2 regions of the Neorhizobium sp. T25_13 genome follow, and region 1 is predicted to be linked to the other one. Evidence: predicted binding sites of a transcription regulator. Region 1 holds the regulator's gene; the other holds the start of a gene.
What was found. The regulator PhoB, encoded in region 1, activates phosphate uptake and scavenging genes when phosphate is short. The targets are predictions, from matches to a motif close to TGTCATNNANCTGTCAT.

Region 1 (9,622 bases):
CACCTCGGCTGAAATCGCCTCCGAGCTCGGCCCCTTCCCGAACTACGCGCCGAACCGCGACAGCATGCTGCGGGTCATCCGCAACCATCGCCGCGCCGCCCATGGCGAAACCTCCGGCTACGAACAGCTGTCCGTCAACCCGGTGGCGCTGATCCATTCGGAAAACCCGGACCAGGATCTGGTCGCCCATGCCAAGGCTGCCTGGGACAAGGCGCTTGTCCTCGGCGAACAGCACGGCTACCGCAACGCGCAGGTCTCGGTCATCGCCCCGACCGGCACGATCGGCCTGGTGATGGATTGCGACACGACCGGCATCGAGCCCGATTTCGCGCTCGTCAAGTTCAAGAAGCTCGCCGGCGGCGGCTACTGGAAGATCATCAACCGCGCCGTTCCGGAAGCCCTGCGCACGCTCGGTTATTCGGAAAGCCAGATTGCCGAGATCGAGGCCTATGCCGTCGGCCACGGCAACCTCAACCAGGCACCCGGCATCAACCCCGGCTCGCTCCGGGCCAAGGGCTTCACCGACGAGAAGATCGAAGCCATCAACGGCGCCACCAAGGCTGCCTTCGACATCAAGTTCGTCTTCAACCAGTGGACGCTTGGCGCCGACTTCCTGAAGGGCACGCTTGGAGTCACCGACGAGCAGCTCGCCGACGTGAGCTTCAACCTGCTCGAACATATCGGCTTCTCCAAGAAGGACATCGAAGCCGCCAACATCCATGTCTGCGGCGCGATGACGCTCGAAGGCGCTCCCTTCCTGAAGGCCGAACATTTGGCCGTCTTCGATTGCGCCAATCCCTGCGGCAAGATCGGCAAGCGTTACCTCTCGGTCGAAAGCCATATCCGCATGATGGCGGCCGCCCAGCCGTTCATCTCGGGTGCGATCTCCAAGACGATCAACATGCCGAACGACGCGACCGTCGAGGACTGCGGCTCCGCCTACATGTTGTCCTGGAAGCTCGGCCTGAAAGCGAACGCCCTTTACCGCGACGGCTCGAAGCTCTCCCAGCCCCTCAACTCGTCGCTGATTGCCGATGACGACGCGGAAGACGCGGTCGAGGAACTGCTGGCCCAGCCGGCCGCCGCCCAGGCCGTGACGATCACCGAAAAGATCGTCGAGCGGATCATCGAAAAGGTCGTCCGCAGCCAGGAAAAGCTGCCCGGCCGCCGCAAGGGTTATACCCAGAAGGCGAAGATCGGCGGACACACGATCTTCCTGCGCACCGGCGAATACGACGACGGCCGCCTCGGCGAAATCTTCCTCGACATGAACAAGGAAGGCTCGGCCCTGCGCGCCTTCATCAACAACTTCGCGATCTCCGTCTCGCTCGGCCTGCAGTATGGCGTGCCGCTCGAGGAATATGTCGACGCCTTCACGTTCACCAAGTTCGAACCGGCCGGCATCGTCACGGGCAATGATGCGATCAAGAACGCCACGTCGATCCTCGACTACGTGTTCCGCGAACTGGCGATCTCCTATCTCGGCCGCCACGACCTCGCGCATGTCGATACGTCGGACTTCTCCAACACCGCGCTTGGCCGCGGCGTCTCGGAAGGCAAGGCGGACGTGGTTTCCAAGGGCCTGACCCGCGGTTACAAGCCGACCCTCGTCTCCGGCACCGGCGGCGACCGCCCGGCCGACATCAAGGGCTCGGCGACTGCCGCCCCTGCCCGCGCCTCGGCCGGCACCAACGTCACCGCCTTTGCCGGTGCCGCCGCCCGCAAGCTGGAACCGACCGTCGCCATCTCGACCTCCGAAATCGTCTCCTTCAAGCGGGACTACGAGGAGCGCGCCAAGGAACTCGCCGAAGAGATCGTCGAGGAACTGACCGAAGAACAGGCAGCCACCACGGCCCTCTTCTCCGACAAGGCCGCCGACGAGGCTGCGACCGCCAAGACGGAAGCCAAAAAGGTCGAAAACGAACGCCGCATGCGCTCGATTGCTCAAGGGTATACGGGCAACATGTGCGGCGAGTGCCAGAATTTTACGATGGTGCGGAATGGGACTTGCGAGAAGTGCGACACTTGTGGTGCGACGAGCGGCTGCAGCTGATTAATGTGAATAGCTGAATAAAACACAGCCCGAAGGAAACTTCGGGCTGGACTACCAAGCAGAACAAAACAAGAATAAAAACAAATGATTTGCGTGCATTGGAAATGAAAAAGCCGGAGTCCTCAGACCCCGGCTTTGGATACCGCGAAAAGGCCGAAGCCCACGCGGGGCGAAGAGACTCGCATCCCTTGCCTGTAGCACGGTTAGTATATGGGATTCGAGAAATCAGAGTCGAGGTAGCTTTGGCGGCCATCAACAAGGAGATCCCTCAGTGGCCAATGAACGTACATCCAAATCTGTGGCTTCAGCGGCATCCAAACTGCTGAGCAATCCTAAAACGCCTGCTGCCGTAAAAAAGGTGGCAGCGTCTGCATTGACGCAGGCGCCAAACAAAAAGAAGTAATTCCGGTGCTTAAATACCTTTCGCGGTAACTGCCGCGAAAGGCTTCTAAATAGTCCGTGGCACGCCGCCCTATCTCCCCCCTAGCGGGGGAGAATGGAATTTCAACATCTTAGCTTCAGCTAAGTGTTAGAAATTCCAAGAGAGGGGTCCAACGCCGGTGCCAACAGCAAACCCGCCAGCCTCCATGGCAGTGAGCCACCGGCTCGCCATGAGCCGGTCAGGACAAAAGTTAGCCCGGGCCAAGCGGACGGCGTCAGAAATCGCCCAATGCGTATCCGGCGCCGCGCACGGTCCGGATCACATTGTCGGATTTGCCAAGGCTGATGACTTTTCGCAACCGGCCGATATGGACGTCGATCGCCCGCTCGTCGACGGTCGTGTCGTCGCCCCAGAGGGATGCCTTCAGCTCAGTCCGAGAATAGACCTTGCCCGGTGTCCGCATCAGGAATTCAAGGAGCTTGAACTCCTTAGGCCCGAGCTTGACCTCACGTTTCTGCCGGTGAACTCGATGGGCTTCCCGGTCGAGCGTGAGATCGCCGACCTTGAGCATGTGGTCCAGGAGGGCGGGATTGACGCGCCTCAGCAGGTTCTTCACACGGACGACGAGCTCGACCGGGGAAAATGGCTTCATGAGGCAATCGTCGGCACCCGCCGCGAGTGCTATGAGGTGAAGGCCTTCGCCACCCGACGGCACGAGGAGGATGATCGGAAGGCGCGACAGGACGGGATCGAGACGCACCTCGCGGCATACCTCGAGACCTCGCACGCCCGGAAGGTCCGAACTCATGACCAGGATATCCGGCGGAACGGCTTTCAAGCGATTTGAGATCTCGGCTCCACTTGCCAGCATCGATACGACGAAGCTGTCGGCCACGAGGGCTTTCTGCAATATCAGGCGGAACGACTCGTCGTCGTCGACCAACAGGACCCGCGCGCTCATCTCGTGGCCACCAACTATGTTTCCATGGAGTATCCGGCACCGCGAACGGTGCGGATGACATCCTGCATGTTGGAGAAGTTGAGTGCCTTGCGAAGTCTTCCCACATGGACGTCGACCGTACGCTCGTCGACGTAGATGTCGTGGCCCCAGACGCCGTCCAGAAGCTGCGAGCGGGAGAAGACCCGCCCCGGCGCCGCCATCAGGAATTCGAGCAGGCGGAATTCGGTCGGGCCAAGGCGCACCTCGCGGCTCTTGCGGTGAACGCGATGGGTTTCCCGATCGAGTTCGATATCGCCGCAGCGGAGAACGCTGGAGAGCACCTCGGGACGGGCCCGGCGCAGCATGGCCTTGACGCGGGCCATCAGTTCCGGCGTCGAGAAGGGTTTTACCACATAGTCGTCGGCGCCGGTGGCGAGGCCGCGAACACGTTCGCTCTCCTCGCCGCGGGCCGTCAGCATGATGATCGGCAGGCGCTCGGTTTCCGGGCGCATGCGCAGCCGGCGGCAGAGTTCGATGCCGGAAACGCCGGGCAGCATCCAGTCCAGGATCAAAAGGTCCGGTACCCGCTCCTGAAGCCGAATTTCGGCCTCGTCGCCCCGCAAAACGGTATCGACCTCATAACCCTCGGCTTCCAGATTGTAACGAAGAAGCACGCTCAGCGCTTCTTCGTCTTCTACGACAGCGATTTTCGGCAGCATTCTTGGTCTGCTCCGTCAGTTCTATTCGGTGATCGCGCCGAGCGTGTTCGACGAGTCGTCCTTCGGACGATCGCCTTCCGGCTGGGCGCCCGTCGTCATGTAGTAGATGGTCTCGGCGATGTTGGTGGCGTGGTCGCCGATACGCTCGATGTTCTTGGCGCAGAACAGAAGATGCGTGCAGGTGGTGATGTTGCGCGGATCCTCCATCATGTAGGTGAGGAGTTCGCGGAACAGCGAGGTGTACATCGCGTCGATTTCCTCGTCGCGGCTGCGGATCGCCTCGGCCTTTTCCGCCGAACGCGTCGCATAGACGTCGAGGACGTCCTTGAGCTGGACGAGGGCGAGATCGGAGAGATGTTCGAGGCCGCGGGCGAGCTTGCGCGGAACGCCGGTGCCCTGAACCGCGATGACGCGCTTGGCGGTGTTCTTGCCGAGGTCGCCGACGCGCTCCAGATCGGAGGCGATGCGCAGCGAACCGACGATCTCGCGAAGGTCGGCCGCAACCGGCTGGCGGCGGGCGATCGTGATGATCGCCTTGTCGCCGATCTCGCGCTCGGCGTGATCGAGGATCACGTCGTCGGAGATGACCTTCTGGGCGAGTGCGGCGTCGGAATTGACCAGCGCACGTACGGCGTCCGAGCACATCTGCTCGGCGAGACCGCCCATTTCGGAGATCCGGCGACCGAGGTATTTCAGTTCGTCGTCATAGGCCGACAATATATGGGAAGAAGACATGTTTAGCTTCCTGATGAGAGTGACGACTGCAAAGACGGGCGTATCAGCCGAAGCGACCCATGATGTAGTCCTGCGTGCGCTGGTCGTCCGGATTGGTGAACATCTTGTCCGTATCATTCTCCTCCACCAGATAACCCAGGTGGAACATGGCCGTGCGTTGCGAGACGCGGGCAGCCTGCTGCATCGAGTGCGTCACGATCACGATGGTGAAATTTGTACGGAGTTCGTGGATGAGTTCCTCCACCTTGGCGGTGGCGATCGGGTCGAGAGCCGAACAGGGCTCGTCCATCAGGATGACTTCGGGGCTGACCGCCACGGCGCGTGCTATGCACAGGCGCTGCTGCTGGCCGCCGGACAGGCCGGTACCGGGGCTGTCGAGGCGATCCTTTACCTCGTTCCACAGGCCGGCCTTCTGCAGCGATGACGTGACGATTTCGTCCAGATCCGCCTTGGAGCGCGCCAGGCCGTGGATGCGCGGGCCGTAGGCGACATTTTCATAGATCGATTTGGGGAACGGGTTCGGTTTCTGGAACACCATGCCGACCTTGGCGCGCAACTGCACCGGGTCCACCTGGGGATCATAGATGTTTTCACCGTCGATCGAGATATGCCCTTCCACGCGGCAGATCGAAATCGTGTCGTTCATGCGGTTGAGGCAGCGCAGGAAGGTCGACTTGCCGCAGCCGGACGGACCGATGAAAGCCGTGACCGTACGCTGCCGTATTTCGATATTCACATCGATAATGGCGTGCTTGTCGCCATAATAAACCTGAACGTCCCGGGCGGAAATCTTGGTGTCATTCATAATTGCGGCCTTCGTCGGCGTCGTTGATATGTTGCTCGTGGACATGTTGTTCATCACTACGCTCCTTTTACCAGCGACGCTCGAAGCGGCGGCGAAGAATGATTGCAATTAGGTTCATCAAGATCAGAAAGACCAGCAGGACGATGATCGCACCGGATGCGCGCTCGACGAAGGCCGGGTCGCCGCGCTGGGTCCAGTTGTAGACCTGGACAGGCAGGGCGGAGGCCGGGTCGAACAGCCCGTCCGGAGGACCGGCCGGATATTCCCTCACGAAGGCTACCATCCCGATGAGCAGCAGCGGCGCGGTTTCGCCGAGCGCACGGGCAAGGCCGATGATTGTGCCCGTGAGGATGCCAGGCATGGCGAGCGGCAGAACGTGGTGGAAGATTGACTGCATCTTCGACGCGCCGACACCCAGCGCGGCATCGCGAATGGACGGCGGTACAGCCTTGAATGCGGCGCGGGTGGCTATGATGATCGTCGGCAGCGTCATCAGGGTCAGGACCAGGCCGCCGACAATGGATGCTGACTGGGGAAGGCCGAAGAAATTGATCAGCATCGCTAGGCCCAGGATACCGAACACGATCGACGGCACCGCGGCCAGGTTCGCGATATTGACCTCGATGAGATCGGTAAAGCGGTTCTGGGGCGCGAATTCCTCGAGATAGATCGATGCGGCGACGCCAAGCGGCAGCGACAGCACGACCACGATCAGCATCATGTAGACGGAACCAATGATGGCAACACCCAATCCCGCCGCTTCCGGCCGCGTATCGGACGCGTCCGGCGCAGTGAAGAAGGACCAGTTGATACGCGTTGTCAGGATGCCGGCTTCCTTCAGCTTGTCCGCCAGCCTCAGCTGCTCGGGCGAAGTGTTGCGGTCCAGCGCGGCGCTTTCCATGGTGACGCGCCCCTTGTAGTAGCCGTCGATGCGGCCGCCCGCCAGCAGGTCGAATCTGTGCGTGCCGCCGATCACTGAAGGATCGGCAAGAACGAACCTGCGCAGGTCGGCAGGCGCCTCCTTGGAGATCAGTTCCGCCGCGGCCTTGGCATTCATTCCGTTGGCGGAGATGCCCTTGGCTGCCATTGCATCGTTCAGCGCCTTCTCGATCAGCGGCGCATAGCCGAAGGTCGAGATCTTTGCGATGTTTTCCGGCTTTCGGTCGCCGGCCTTATCCAGGCTGGCGGGGTCCAGATGGATATCGAGCGAGATATAGGTCTGGCGGAAGGCGGAAATTCCGTTCGACAGGATCGACACGAGCAGGCCGACAAGGGCCAGGATGCCGATGCCTACGGCGATTTTGCCCATCAGGCGGAACCGCGCCTCGGAGGCATTGCGGCGGCGGGTCCGCTCGTCGAGGGCAAGGAGCGACTTTCCCTGCGGCGGAGCGCCGGCATTGGTGAACACGGAGACGTCGGTCATTCGTACTGCTCCCGGTATTTGCGCACGATGTAAAGGGCCAGCACATTGAGCCCGAGCGTTATCACGAAGAGGGTCAGGCCCAAAGCGAACGCCACCAGCGTCTCGGGGCTTGAAAACTCCGTATCGCCGGTCAGCTGGCTGACGATCTTCACGGTCACGGTCGTCATGGCTTCGAATGGGTTGAGATCGAGTTTTGCAGCTGCGCCCGCGCCCAGCACCACGATCATGGTTTCACCGATCGCACGGCTGGCCGCCAGCAGCACGGCGCCGACGATGCCTGGCAGTGCGGCGGGCAGGACAACCTGCTTGATGGTTTCCGAATGCGTGGCGCCAAGACCGTAGGAGCCGTCGCGCAAGGCCTGCGGAACGGCGTTGATGATGTCATCCGACAGGGAACTGACGAAGGGGATGATCATGATGCCCATGACCAGGCCTGCCGTCAGCACCGAGGAGGAAGACGTTCCAAGCCCGAGGGGTTCTGCAAACCAATCGCGCAGGAACGGCCCGACGGTGACCAGGGCGAACAGGCCGTAGACGATCGTCGGGATGCCCGCGAGCACTTCGATGGCCGGCTTGACGGTGCTGCGTGTTTTCGGACCTGCATATTCGGACAGGAAGACGGCGATCATCAGGCCAATCGGAACGGCAACGATCAGCGATATGATCGATACGTAGAAGGTACCCCACAGCAGGGGCAGTATCCCGAGATCCGAACCACCGCGGAACTGCGGGTTCCAGACCGAGGAGAAGAAGAAATCCTGCCAGGGATAAAGACTGAAGAAGCTGATTGTCTCGAAGACCAGCGAGCCGACGATGCCGACGGTAGTCAGGATAGCGACGAGCGACGAGCCCATCAAAACCCATTTGAGGAAACCCTCGCTCAGATTGCGGGCCCGTTGTTCGGGGCGAATGCGCCGGTAGGCCAGAGGTCCCATGACCAGGGCCAAAGCAAGCACCGCGATCGTCATGGCCATGTTGCTGGTGCTGGCGCTTTGCCGGTAAGCCCTCGCGGCTTCGAACACTTCGACCGGCACCTCGCCGCCAAGGGCGACGCCCACCTCAGCAAGACGTGTGCGGATGTTGTTGAAATCGATACGGCCGTCGTCGAGTTCGTTCTCGCCGACCCCGCCTCTTTCGATGACGGCGTCCAATCCCTCCGCGATCCTGCGCACATCGGACATTACGAGACTGTGCGCCCCGCCTTCAGGCACCACGCTCGCGGGGATCATGTTGCTGATCCGGCCTTCGATGATGGACGGCTGCACCGAAAGCCACAGGACCAACAGTAGCAGGGCAGGCACTGCGATGAATAGAGCTACGGTCTGACCGTAATAGCCGGGAAGGGAATGCAGCTTGGCGCCGCCCGGCGGCGAAATCGACAGGGCGCGCTGCCTGCCAAAAATAAACCCGAGCGCCGCAAGCCCCAGTACAACAAAGATAATGATGCCCACACTCATTTCGCCCACATCCGCTGAAAGGAATGAAAACCGGCGGCGCAAGGATCGCGCCGCCGGAGATGAGAATTACTTCTTCAGCGGACCCATCGGGGTGCGAGCCTTGACGGCTGCCTGGGTCTTGGCCAGTTCCGGATCGGAAACCAGGCCGTATGCTGCCAGCGGGCCTTTCGGTCCGGCCATTTCGTCGGACACGAAGAACTCGATGTATTCCTGCAGGCCCGGGATCACGCCGAGGTGAGCGTTCTTGACGTAGAAGTAGAGCGGACGCGAAACCGGATATTCGCCCTTGGCGATCGTCTCGACCGAAGGAACGATGCCCTTCATCGTGCCGACACGCAGCTTGTCGGTGTTGTTCTGGTAGAAGGACAGACCGAAGACGCCGATGCCGTTCTTGTTGGCAGCGACGCGAGCGAGAGTTTCGGTGTAGTCGCCGTCGATGTCGATGGAGACGCCGTCGGTGCGGATCGCCATGCAGGCCTTGGCGGCGGCAGCCTTGTCATTGTTGGCGGCAGCGAGGTGGGCGTCATATGCGCCGCTTTCCTTGCAGCCATCGACGATGACCTTCTCGTCGAATACTTCGCGGGTGCCGTGCTTGGTGCCCGGGATGAAAGCAAGAATCTGCTGCTTCGGCAGGTCGGCGCGGACTTCGTTCCAGGCCTTGTTCGGGTTGGCAACCAGCTTGCCGTCCTTCAACACCTTGGCGGCGAGGGCATTGTACCAGTCGGCCTGGGTGTAGGCATATGCGGGACCGGCGATGTCCGAGGCAAACACGATACCGTCGTAGCCGATGCGGACTTCCTGGATTTCCTTCACGCCATTCTTGGCGCAGAGGTCGATGTCGGCCTGGCTGATGCGCGAGGAGGAGTTGGCAATGTCAATGGTGTTCTCGCCCACGCCTTCGCAGAGCTTCTTGCGGCCGGCGCCCGAGCCACCCGATTCAACGACCGGGGTGGGGAAATCGGTGTTTTCACCGAACGCCTCTGCCACGATCGAGGCGTAGGGAAGAACGGTGGAGGAGCCAGCAACCTGAACCTGATCGCGAGCGGTTGCGACGCCTGCGGTCGCGAGAAGAATTGCGGCTACAGCGCAGCTTCCTAGATACTTCTTC
Region 2 (9,622 bases), on a different contig from region 1:
GCAAGCTGCGCTTCAACTTCGAGGATCCGTCGCCGATCCGCGTCATCGCCGACGGCAATAACGTCGTCATCGGCAATATGAAGCTCAAGACCTGGGACATCTATCCGCTCTCCAAGACGCCGCTCAGCCTGCTGCTCGCGAGCCGCATCGACCTCGGCAACCAGATGGTCCGCAACGTCAAGGAAGAGTCCGATCTCACCACGATCGTGCTGGGCAACAAGACCGTGTTCGGCGATTCGACCATCACCATGATGTTCGATTCCAAGACCTACGACCTGCGCCAATGGACGATCACCGATGCCCAGAACAAGGATACGTCGGTGATGATCTACAACGTCCAGAACGGGGTCAAACTCGACGATAAGGTCTTCATCATCCCCTATGAGGACGTCCGCAAGGGCTGACCGCGGCAGGGCCTGAAACCAATGAAGGGCTGCGCCTGGCTGCGCGGCCCTTTTTGCTTCTCAGGGGCGGCAAAATTCCCTAAAGCTCGCGGGGCAGAGCCCCGAGGGATATCATGACATTTTCGATTACGACCTGGAATATCAACTCCGTGCGGCTGCGCATGCCGATCGTCCAGCAGTTCCTCGTCCGCCACAAGCCGGACATCCTCTGCCTGCAGGAAATCAAGTGCCAAGAGCCCGAGTTTCCGCTGCAGCCGCTGAAGGATCTCGGTTACCAGCACATCATCATCCACGGCCAGAAGGGCTATCACGGCGTCGCCATCGCCTCCAAGGTGCCGCTCCTCGAAGACCATCGCCAGAACTACTGCAATGTCGGCGACGCCCGGCACATTTCGGCGCTCTTCGAACGCGGCTCGCGACGAATCCGCCTGCATAATTTCTACGTGCCCGCCGGCGGCGACGAGCCGGACCGGACGATCAACCCGAAATTCGGCCACAAGCTCGATTTCATCGAGGAGATGAAGGCACTGAAGGCCGACGCGATGCCCGGCATTTCCTCTGTCCTCGTCGGCGACCTCAATATCGCCCCGCTGGAGCACGACGTCTGGTCGCACAAGCAGCTCCTGAAGATCGTCAGCCATACGCCTGTCGAGACCGAGGGGATGAAGGAGATCATCGCCAAGGGCGGCTGGCTCGACCTGATGCGCCAGCACACGCCGGAGCCCGAAAAGATCTACACGTGGTGGAGCTACCGCGCCAAGGACTGGGAAGCGGCGAACAAGGGCCGGCGGCTCGACCATATCTGGTCCTCGTCCGATCTCGGGCCGTTCCTCGACCGCATCGACGTGCTGAAGGAAGCCCGCGGCTGGAACCAGCCTTCGGACCACGTACCGGTGACGGCGGTGTTCAAGATTTAAGATCGGTGGGTCTTATCCGTCGCGATATGCTGCGGGACTGTGGCCCCCTCATCCGCCTGCCGGCACCTTCTCCCCGCTGGGGAGAAGAGATATGCCGCGCCGCGGCCGTTCTTCCTCTCCCCTTGGCGAGAGGGTGGCCGAGCAAAGCGGAGGCCGGGTAAGGGGGCTGCGGGCTCGGTTAGATTAACAAGAAGCCTCACGCAAACCGGTCCTGCATCGCTGCCGCCGCCCTGGCGAGGCTGGTGATGTTGTCGCGGATGCGGCTTTCGATCACCCGGCCGACCTGGGGATATTCCTCCAGCAGGCGGTGGAACAGCGAACGGCTGATCTTCAGGGCCTCGGAATCCTCGATCGCGATTGCGGTGAACTTGCGCTCCACCATGGTGACGAGCGCCAGCTCCGACAGCAGCGTACCGGGACCGACCGTCGCCTCCACCTTCAGCTCGCCGCCCCGATCCGCCATCAGCAGCTCGAAACGGCCCCTTGCGACGATGAAGGCCGATTCCGCCGGGGATTTCTCCCGGAACAGCTGCTGGCCGGTCGTCACCTGCCGACGCTCGGCACCGAAGGCGACGAGGCGCAGCTGGTCGTCATTCATGTCCCGGAACAGCGGAACCTGCGAAAGCAGGCGGATATCTTCGGTCAGCGACATCAGGGCCCTTTACGGTACGATCTTGTAGCCGCCGTTTTCAGTGACCAGGATTTCGGCGCTCGACGGATCGCGCTCGATCTTCTGGCGAAGGCGGTAGACATGTGTTTCCAGCGTATGCGTAGTGACGCCGGAATTATAGCCCCAGACTTCCTCCAGGAGGACGTCGCGGGTCACTACCTTCTGGCCGGCGCGATAGAGGTAGCGGATGATCGCCGCTTCCTTTTCGGTCAGGCGGATCTTCTTGCCGTCCTCGGTGGTCAGCAGCTTCTGGCTCGGCTTGAAGAGATAGGGGCCGACCGTGAAGGTGGCATCCTCGCTCTGCTCGTACTGGCGAAGCTGGGCACGGATGCGGGCAAGCAGCACGGCGAAGCGGAAGGGCTTCGTCACATAGTCGTTGGCGCCGGCTTCGAGGCCGAGAATGGTGTCGGAATCGGTGTCGTGGCCGGTCAGCATGATGATCGGGGCCTTGAAGCCGTTCTTGCGCAGCAGTTTCACCGCCTCGCGGCCGTCCATGTCCGGCAGGCCGACATCCATGATCAGCAGGTCGATCTGGGCATTCTTGGCGGCCTGCAGCGCCTTGGCCGCATTCGCCTCCTGGAGGATTGCGAACTCGTCGTAAAACGACAACTGCTCGACAAGCGTCTCGCGCAGATCATCGTCGTCGTCCACCAGGAGTATCGTGCGCGCTGCCATGCGTTCTTGCCTTTCGTCTCGCCGTTGCGTCCGGACTGTTGTCATTGCCAGTCAATCGAAGCGCATTTAGGGCTCCTCGACCTAAATCCCTACAGCATCGACCCAAAAATCGGAATCGATTTTCGGAAAGTACGATGTTTCGATTCAATATGCGCAGCGCTTTAGTGTGCTATGAATTCAAACGAAATCATATTCAAAGCAAAACCTTGTGAGAGAAATGCAGCGTTTTCGCGAGGGAAATCACAAAAACACTGCCGTCGTCACCGTTCGCACCGCGCCACGCGACCGGGGCCGTGCGATCGTCTCCTTCGGCGGCATCACCGTGCCGGCGGCGCTGGGGCGGTCCGGCACCTCTCCCTTCAAGCGGGAAGGGGACGGCGCAACGCCGATCGCGCCGATGCGCCTCCTCAACGGCTATGTCCGTGGGGACCGCGTGACGCTGCCCCCGACGCCGCTTTCGATGACGCGCATCGGTAAAGACCTGCTGTGGTGCGATCAGCCGGAGCACCCGTCGTATAATCGCCCGGTGAGGGCACCGTTCCGGCCAAGCCATGAGGAGATGATGCGGGCCGACGGGCTCTACGACATCTGCCTCGTGCTCGACTGGAACGTCACCTCGCGAGCCCGCAACCGGGGTTCGGCGATCTTCTTCCACCTGATCAAACCCGGCTACCAGCCGACCGCCGGCTGCATCGCCGTCAGCCTTCCCGACATGAAACGGCTCATCCGCTTCATGCGCAAGGGGACGGTGGTGAGGGTGCTGGGGTAAGGCGTCGTCAAATCCCCTCACCAACAAAATCTAAGACTTAGCTGAAGCTAAGATCTTGATTTTGTAACCTCTCCCGCAAGGGGAGAGGTAAGTTGCGGCGCGGCGTCGGGTTACCTCTCCCCTTGCGGGAGAGGAAGCGATTTCAACATCTTAAGCTTTGCTTAAGTGTTAGAAATCGCAGGTGAGGGGATCGCTTCCGGAAACGAAAATGCCCGGCGCGAAGGCCGGGCATCTCGAAATCAAAGCTGGAAGACGCTTATTTCCACTCGCGGATGTCGACGAAGTGGCCCGCGACTGCGGCTGCGGCGGCCATGGCCGGCGAGACGAGATGGGTGCGGCCCTTATAACCCTGGCGGCCCTCGAAATTGCGGTTCGAGGTGGAAGCGCAGCGCTCGCCCGGCTTCAGGCGGTCGTCGTTCATCGCCAGGCACATCGAGCAGCCCGGCTCGCGCCATTCGAAACCGGCATCCTTGAAGATCTTGTCGAGGCCTTCGGCTTCCGCCTGTTCCTTGACGATGCCCGAGCCCGGGACGACCATGGCGGACACGGTCGATGCAACGGTGCGGCCTTCGACAACCTTGGCCGCGGCGCGCAGGTCTTCGATGCGGCCGTTGGTGCAGGAGCCGATGAAGACGCGGTCGATGGCGATATCGGTGATCTTGGTGCCAGGCTTCAGGCCCATATAGTCCAGTGCACGCCATTTGGAGGTGCGCTTGGTTTCGTCCGGGATATCGTCCGGGTTCGGAACGGACCCCTCGACCGAGATGACGTCTTCCGGCGAAGAGCCCCAGGAAACGATCGGCGGCAGGTTGGCGGCGTCGAGCACGACGACCTTGTCGAAATGCGCGCCTTCGTCCGTCTGCAGCGTCTTCCAGTAGTCGAGCGCCATGTCCCAGGCCTTGCCCTTCGGGGCGCGCGGCTTGTCCTTGATGTATTCGAAGGTCTTTTCGTCCGGCGCGATCAGGCCGGCGCGGGCGCCGCCTTCGATCGTCATGTTGCAGACCGTCATGCGGCCTTCCATGGAGAGCGCGCGGATCGCCTCGCCGGCGAACTCGATGACGTGGCCGGTGCCGCCGGCGGTGCCGATCTCGCCGATGATGGCAAGGATGATGTCCTTGGCGGTGACGCCCGGCGGCAGCTGGCCGTCGACGCGCACCAGCATGTTCTTCGCCTTCTTCTGCACCAGCGTCTGGGTGGCGAGCACGTGCTCGACTTCAGACGTGCCGATGCCGTGCGCCAGCGCGCCGAAGGCGCCGTGGGTCGAGGTGTGGCTGTCGCCGCAGACGATGGTCATGCCCGGCAGGGTGAAACCCTGTTCCGGGCCGACGATGTGGACGATGCCCTGGCGGACGTCCTTTTCCGAATAATATTCGACGCCGAAATCACGAGCGTTCTGGGCAAGCGCTTCCACCTGGATGCGGCTTTCCTCATTCTTGATGCCTTCGTGGCGGTCGGCCGTGGTCGGGACGTTATGGTCCACGACGGCGAGCGTCTTTTCCGGTGCACGGACCTTGCGGCCGGCAATGCGCAGGCCCTCGAAAGCCTGCGGCGACGTCACCTCGTGAACGAGGTGACGGTCGATGTAGAGAAGACAGGTGTGGTTCTCGTCCTCGGAAACGACGTGGTCGTCCCAGATCTTGTCGTAAAGGGTGCGGGGTGCGCTCATGGCTGCTGTCCGTAAAGCTGACTGAAACAGGAAATGGGTGTCCGGCAGCTTAGGGCTGCCGCAAGCTGAGACAATCAGCTAAGTCGGTCGCAAAGCGCCCCGGATACCCGCGCGAAAAACCGTGCCGGCAGACGTTTGTGGTCCTGCAGCACGACGATATGGTTCGCGAGGCATCCGAATTTCGATCCCATGGCCGCTGCAATAGCAGTTTCCGAAGAAATCGGCAATCGAATTGCTTCGCAGAAAATCTGTCGCATCTCTGTCATAAAGCTTTCGCGGAAACGTGGTTGATCTGAGTTTCCATAAAGGAGGAATGCCCACCATGTCCGAACCCATGCAAGACCAGCTCAGCCGCATCAAGGAAGAGATCGCCGACAGCTTCGATGAAGAGCTGGAAATGCAGATGGAAGAGGACCGGCTCGACGAGCTGGTCGCCGAGGGCATGTCCGAGCCCGCCGAGGCGACGATCGACCGCCGGATCTATTTCCGTGAACTCTTCCGCCTCCAGCATGAGCTGGTCCGTCTGCAGGACTGGGTGCAGTACAAGAAGCTGAAGATGGTCGTGCTGTTCGAAGGCCGCGACTCGGCCGGCAAGGGCGGCGCCATCAAGCGCGTCACCCAGCGCCTCAATCCGCGTGTCGCCCGCGTCGTCGCGCTGCCCGCGCCGACCGAGCGCGAACAGAACCAGTGGTATTTCCAGCGCTACGTCCCGCATCTGCCGACCGCCGGCGAAATGGTGATGTTCGACCGCTCCTGGTACAACCGCGCCGGCGTCGAGCGGGTCATGGGCTTCTGCACCAAGGACGAGCTGGAAGAGTTCTTCCGTTCGGTGCCGGAATTCGAACGCATGCTGGTCCGCTCGGGCATCATCCTCGTCAAATACTGGTTCTCGATTACCGACGAGGAGCAGGAATTCCGCTTCAAGATGCGCATCCACGATCCGCTGAAGCAGTGGAAGCTGTCGCCGATGGACCTCGAAAGCCGCGTCCACTGGGAAGAATATACCAAAGCCAAGGAAGAGATGCTCCAGCGCACCCACATCCCGGAAGCGCCGTGGTGGGTGGTGCAGGCCGTCGACAAGAAGAAGGCGCGGCTCAACATGATCTCCCATCTTCTCGCCCAGGTGCCTTACGAGACCGTGCCGAAGGAGCAGATAGACCTGCCGGGCCGCGTCCGGAACGACGATTACATCCGCCACCCGGTGCCGGCGGACATGTACGTCCCGGAAGTGTACTGAACAGAACTGCTGCGCCCTGCCGTCGTTGATGCTGCGGGGCGCTCGGCAGGGAATGAAACGGCGAGGCGGCCTTCGGGCCGCCTTTCGCGTTAGCGCTCCGTCCTACTCCGCAAACGTCCTTCGATGCCGCGCAGGGCCAGCGACAGGCCAATCGTCAGCAGCAGGTAGATATAGGTGACGATCGAATAGGTCTCGAAGAAGCGGAAGGAGCCGGCCGCATAGACCTTGGCCATCTGGGTGATGTCGGCGACGCCGAGAACCGAGACGAGCGATGAATCCTTCACCATCGAGACGAAGTCGTTGGAAAGCGGCGGCAGGATCACCCGCATCGCCTGGGGGAAGACAATCAGCCGGAAACGCTGCCAGCGGGTCAAGCCCAGCGCCTTTGCCGCCTCGATCTGGCCGATATCGACGGCCTGGAACCCGGCACGAAAGATTTCGGCGATGAAGGCTGCATAACCGATCGTCAGTGCGATGATCGCCCGCCAGAGCAGCGAGACGTCGCGCACCAGAAGCGCCTGGGCCCAGCCGCCCTCGATCAGCGGCGCCAGCGCCCAATTGTAGAGCGTCACGAAGGCCGGTGCGCCGACGAAGGCGATGTAGAAGAGCAGCACGAGGATCGGGATGCCGCGGACGAGCTCGATATAGAAACGCGCCGCCTGCCTCAGCACGACATTGCCGGAAAGCCCCGCAAGCGCGATGCCGAGCCCGAGCAGCGTCGCCAGGAGAAAGGCGGCAAGCGTCACGCCGACCGTGATGCCGATGCCCTTGGCCACGACATTGAAGACCTGGGAATAAAGGTCGTTGAGGGCGATGACCGCCGCCAGGCCGAGGCAAAGTATCGCGAAGGCGACCAGCCACCAGGGGAAATCCTGCGGCTGGGACGTTCTGCGACGCGAAGGCGCCATGCCTTACTGGCCCATCTTGTAGTCGAGGAACCACTTCTTGTTCAGCGCATCGAGCGTGCCGTCGGCTTTCAGGGCGGCGATCGCGGCATTGACCGGCGCAACGAGATTTGAGCCCTTCTTGAAGATGAAGCCGAAATCCTCGGTGCCGAGCGGCTGGCCGATCAGCTTCAAGGAACCGCCGGAAGCCTTGACGTACCCGTCGCCGGCGGTGCTGTCCGTCAGCACCAGGTCGACGTCTCCCGCCTTCAACGCCTGCACTGTCGCGCCGAAGGTCTCGAACAGCTTGATCCGCGGGTTCTGCTCGTTGCCGTCGAGGATTTCGTAGACCGCGGTGTAGAAGGGGCTCGTTCCCGGCTGTGCGCCGATAAGTCCAGTCCCCAGGGCGCCAAAACTCTTGGCGTCGGTGAAACGCTTCTCGTCGCCGCGCACCAGCATCAACTGCTGCGAGCGCATATAGGGATCGGAGAAATCGACCTTCTCCTTGCGGTCGTCCTTGATGGTGATGCCGGTCATGCCGATGTCGTATTGCCCGTCGGAAACGGCCTGGATCATCGCGTCCCAGCTGGTGCCCTGGTATTCGAGCTTGAAATTCAGCCGCCTGGCGATCTCGTTCATCGCATCATATTCCCAGCCAATCGCCTTGCCGCTCTTCGGATCGACGAATTGCAGCGGCGGATAGGCGTTTTCCGTGACCACGACAACCGTCCGGCCCTTCAGGTCCGGCAGTTCGGCGGCGCTGGCGGCGGGTGCAAAGGCAAGGGCGGCAAGGCCGGAGATCAGCATACGGCGTGAGAGCATTGTGGCACTCCTGACAAATGGCTGGCGAATCCCTCTCATGAAAAGCCGGCCGATAGCAAGCGGCCGGCAGCGGGCATCTTTTTCTTGCCGCGCATAAGGGGGTCCCCTACATCCCCCTCACCGAAACACGCTGCTTCCTCTGCAGCAAATGCTTTGGAGTAAATAATTTGGTTCAGGAAAAAGAGCTAATTTCAAAGATCGTTTGGCGGCTTATGCCGTTCCTCGGCGTCCTTTATCTGATTGCCTATATCGACCGTCAGAACGTCAGCTATGCCAAGCTGGAAATGGTCGGCGCGCTCGGCATGAGCGAATATGCCTATGGTCTCGGCGCCTCGCTTTTTTTCATCGGCTATTTTCTGTTCGAGGTCCCGAGCAACCTCTTCCTCAACCGGTTCGGCGCCAGCCGCTGGTTCGCCCGCATCATGATCACCTGGGGCATTGTAACTGTGGCGCTCGCCTACACGCAGAACGCGACGATGTTCTACATCCTCCGTTTCCTGCTCGGTGTTGCGGAAGCAGGCTTCTTCCCGGGCGTCCTGTACCTGCTGACGCTCTGGTTCCCGAAGGATTATCGCGGCCGCATGGTCGGCCTGTTCATGATCTTCAGTGCGCTCGCCAATGCCGTGGGCGCCCCGATTGGCGGCATGCTGCTCGATCTCAACGGGCTGCTTGGCCATGCGGGATGGCAATGGGTCTTCCTGGCGACCGGCATTCCGGCGGTGCTCGCCGGGATCGTCACTTTCTTTTATCTCGACGACACGCCGGAAAAGGCGAAATTCCTGACGGAGGATGAAAAGCGCTGGCTGCACGATCGGCTGGCGCGTGAGAATTCCGGAATGGAGGAGCATGCAGACAACGGATTCAAGGCGCTCGTCAATCCGCGAGTGCTTCTGATGGCGCTCTGCTATATCGGCTTCCCGCTTGCTGCCTACGGTCTCAGCTACTGGCTGCCGACCATCGTCAGGGGATTCGGCGTCTCGAACACGACGAACGGCTTCATCAACATCATTCCGTGGGTAATCGTCGCGCTCGCGCTATGGGTGGTGCCGGCCGCCGCAGACCGGGCCGAGAGCAAAACTCCCTATATTGTCGGTCCCGCCTTCGTCGGCGCGATATGCCTGGCGCTTTCGGCGCTCGTCACCTCGCCGACCTTGCAGTTCACTTTCCTTTGCGTCGCCGCAGCCGGCATTTTCGCTGGCCAGCCAGTCTTCTGGAGTCTTCCCTCACGCTTCCTCAGGGGTGCCGGCGCTGCGGCTGGCATCGCGGCGATCAATTCGGTCGGCAATCTCGGCGGTTTCGTCGCACAGAACGTCGTCCCGTGGATCCGGGATTCGACCGGTAACGATATCCTGCCGATGGTCTTCCTGGCGGCCTGCCTTGCTGTCGCCGGTGTCCTCGTCATCATCGTCGGCCGAATGTTGGCGGCGAGACAGGCGATCTCCATCTGACCGGACGTTACCGCCATTGGTTCCCTCTGGGGAACCAATGGCGGTAAAACTGCCTGCTTCCGCCTCATCGGCGTTTCTCCTATGTCTTTTGGCAAGCCAGATCAAAACGCTTGGGAGAACGTCGATGATA

Region 2: ppk2 (polyphosphate kinase 2) is a predicted target of PhoB. The motif match lies at 5,362-5,378, and genes of this name have one in related genera.

The regions. Positions count from the first base shown of each region.
Region 1 is NZ_PVBI01000002.1:403,705-413,326, reverse strand. It holds gene C5J22_RS05530 (vitamin B12-dependent ribonucleotide reductase) at 1-2,053, shown strand, start outside; gene C5J22_RS31910 (hypothetical protein) at 2,325-2,456, shown strand; gene C5J22_RS05525 (winged helix-turn-helix domain-containing protein) at 2,710-3,396, opposite strand; gene phoB (phosphate regulon transcriptional regulator PhoB) at 3,411-4,094, opposite strand; gene phoU (phosphate signaling complex protein PhoU) at 4,116-4,829, opposite strand; gene pstB (phosphate ABC transporter ATP-binding protein PstB) at 4,873-5,634, opposite strand; gene pstA (phosphate ABC transporter permease PstA) at 5,702-7,057, opposite strand; gene pstC (phosphate ABC transporter permease subunit PstC) at 7,054-8,514, opposite strand; gene C5J22_RS05495 (substrate-binding domain-containing protein) at 8,581-9,622, opposite strand, start outside.
Region 2 is NZ_PVBI01000017.1:16,384-26,005, reverse strand. It holds gene C5J22_RS27390 (outer membrane lipoprotein carrier protein LolA) at 1-404, shown strand, start outside; gene C5J22_RS27385 (exodeoxyribonuclease III) at 518-1,321, shown strand; gene C5J22_RS27380 (cyclic nucleotide-binding domain-containing protein) at 1,518-1,973, opposite strand; gene C5J22_RS27375 (response regulator transcription factor) at 1,983-2,666, opposite strand; gene C5J22_RS27370 (L,D-transpeptidase) at 2,884-3,435, shown strand; gene leuC (3-isopropylmalate dehydratase large subunit) at 3,692-5,101, opposite strand; gene ppk2 (polyphosphate kinase 2) at 5,424-6,338, shown strand; gene C5J22_RS27350 (amino acid ABC transporter permease) at 6,428-7,246, opposite strand; gene C5J22_RS27345 (transporter substrate-binding domain-containing protein) at 7,250-8,044, opposite strand; gene C5J22_RS27340 (MFS transporter) at 8,212-9,492, shown strand; gene C5J22_RS27335 (nuclear transport factor 2 family protein) at 9,530-9,622, shown strand, end outside.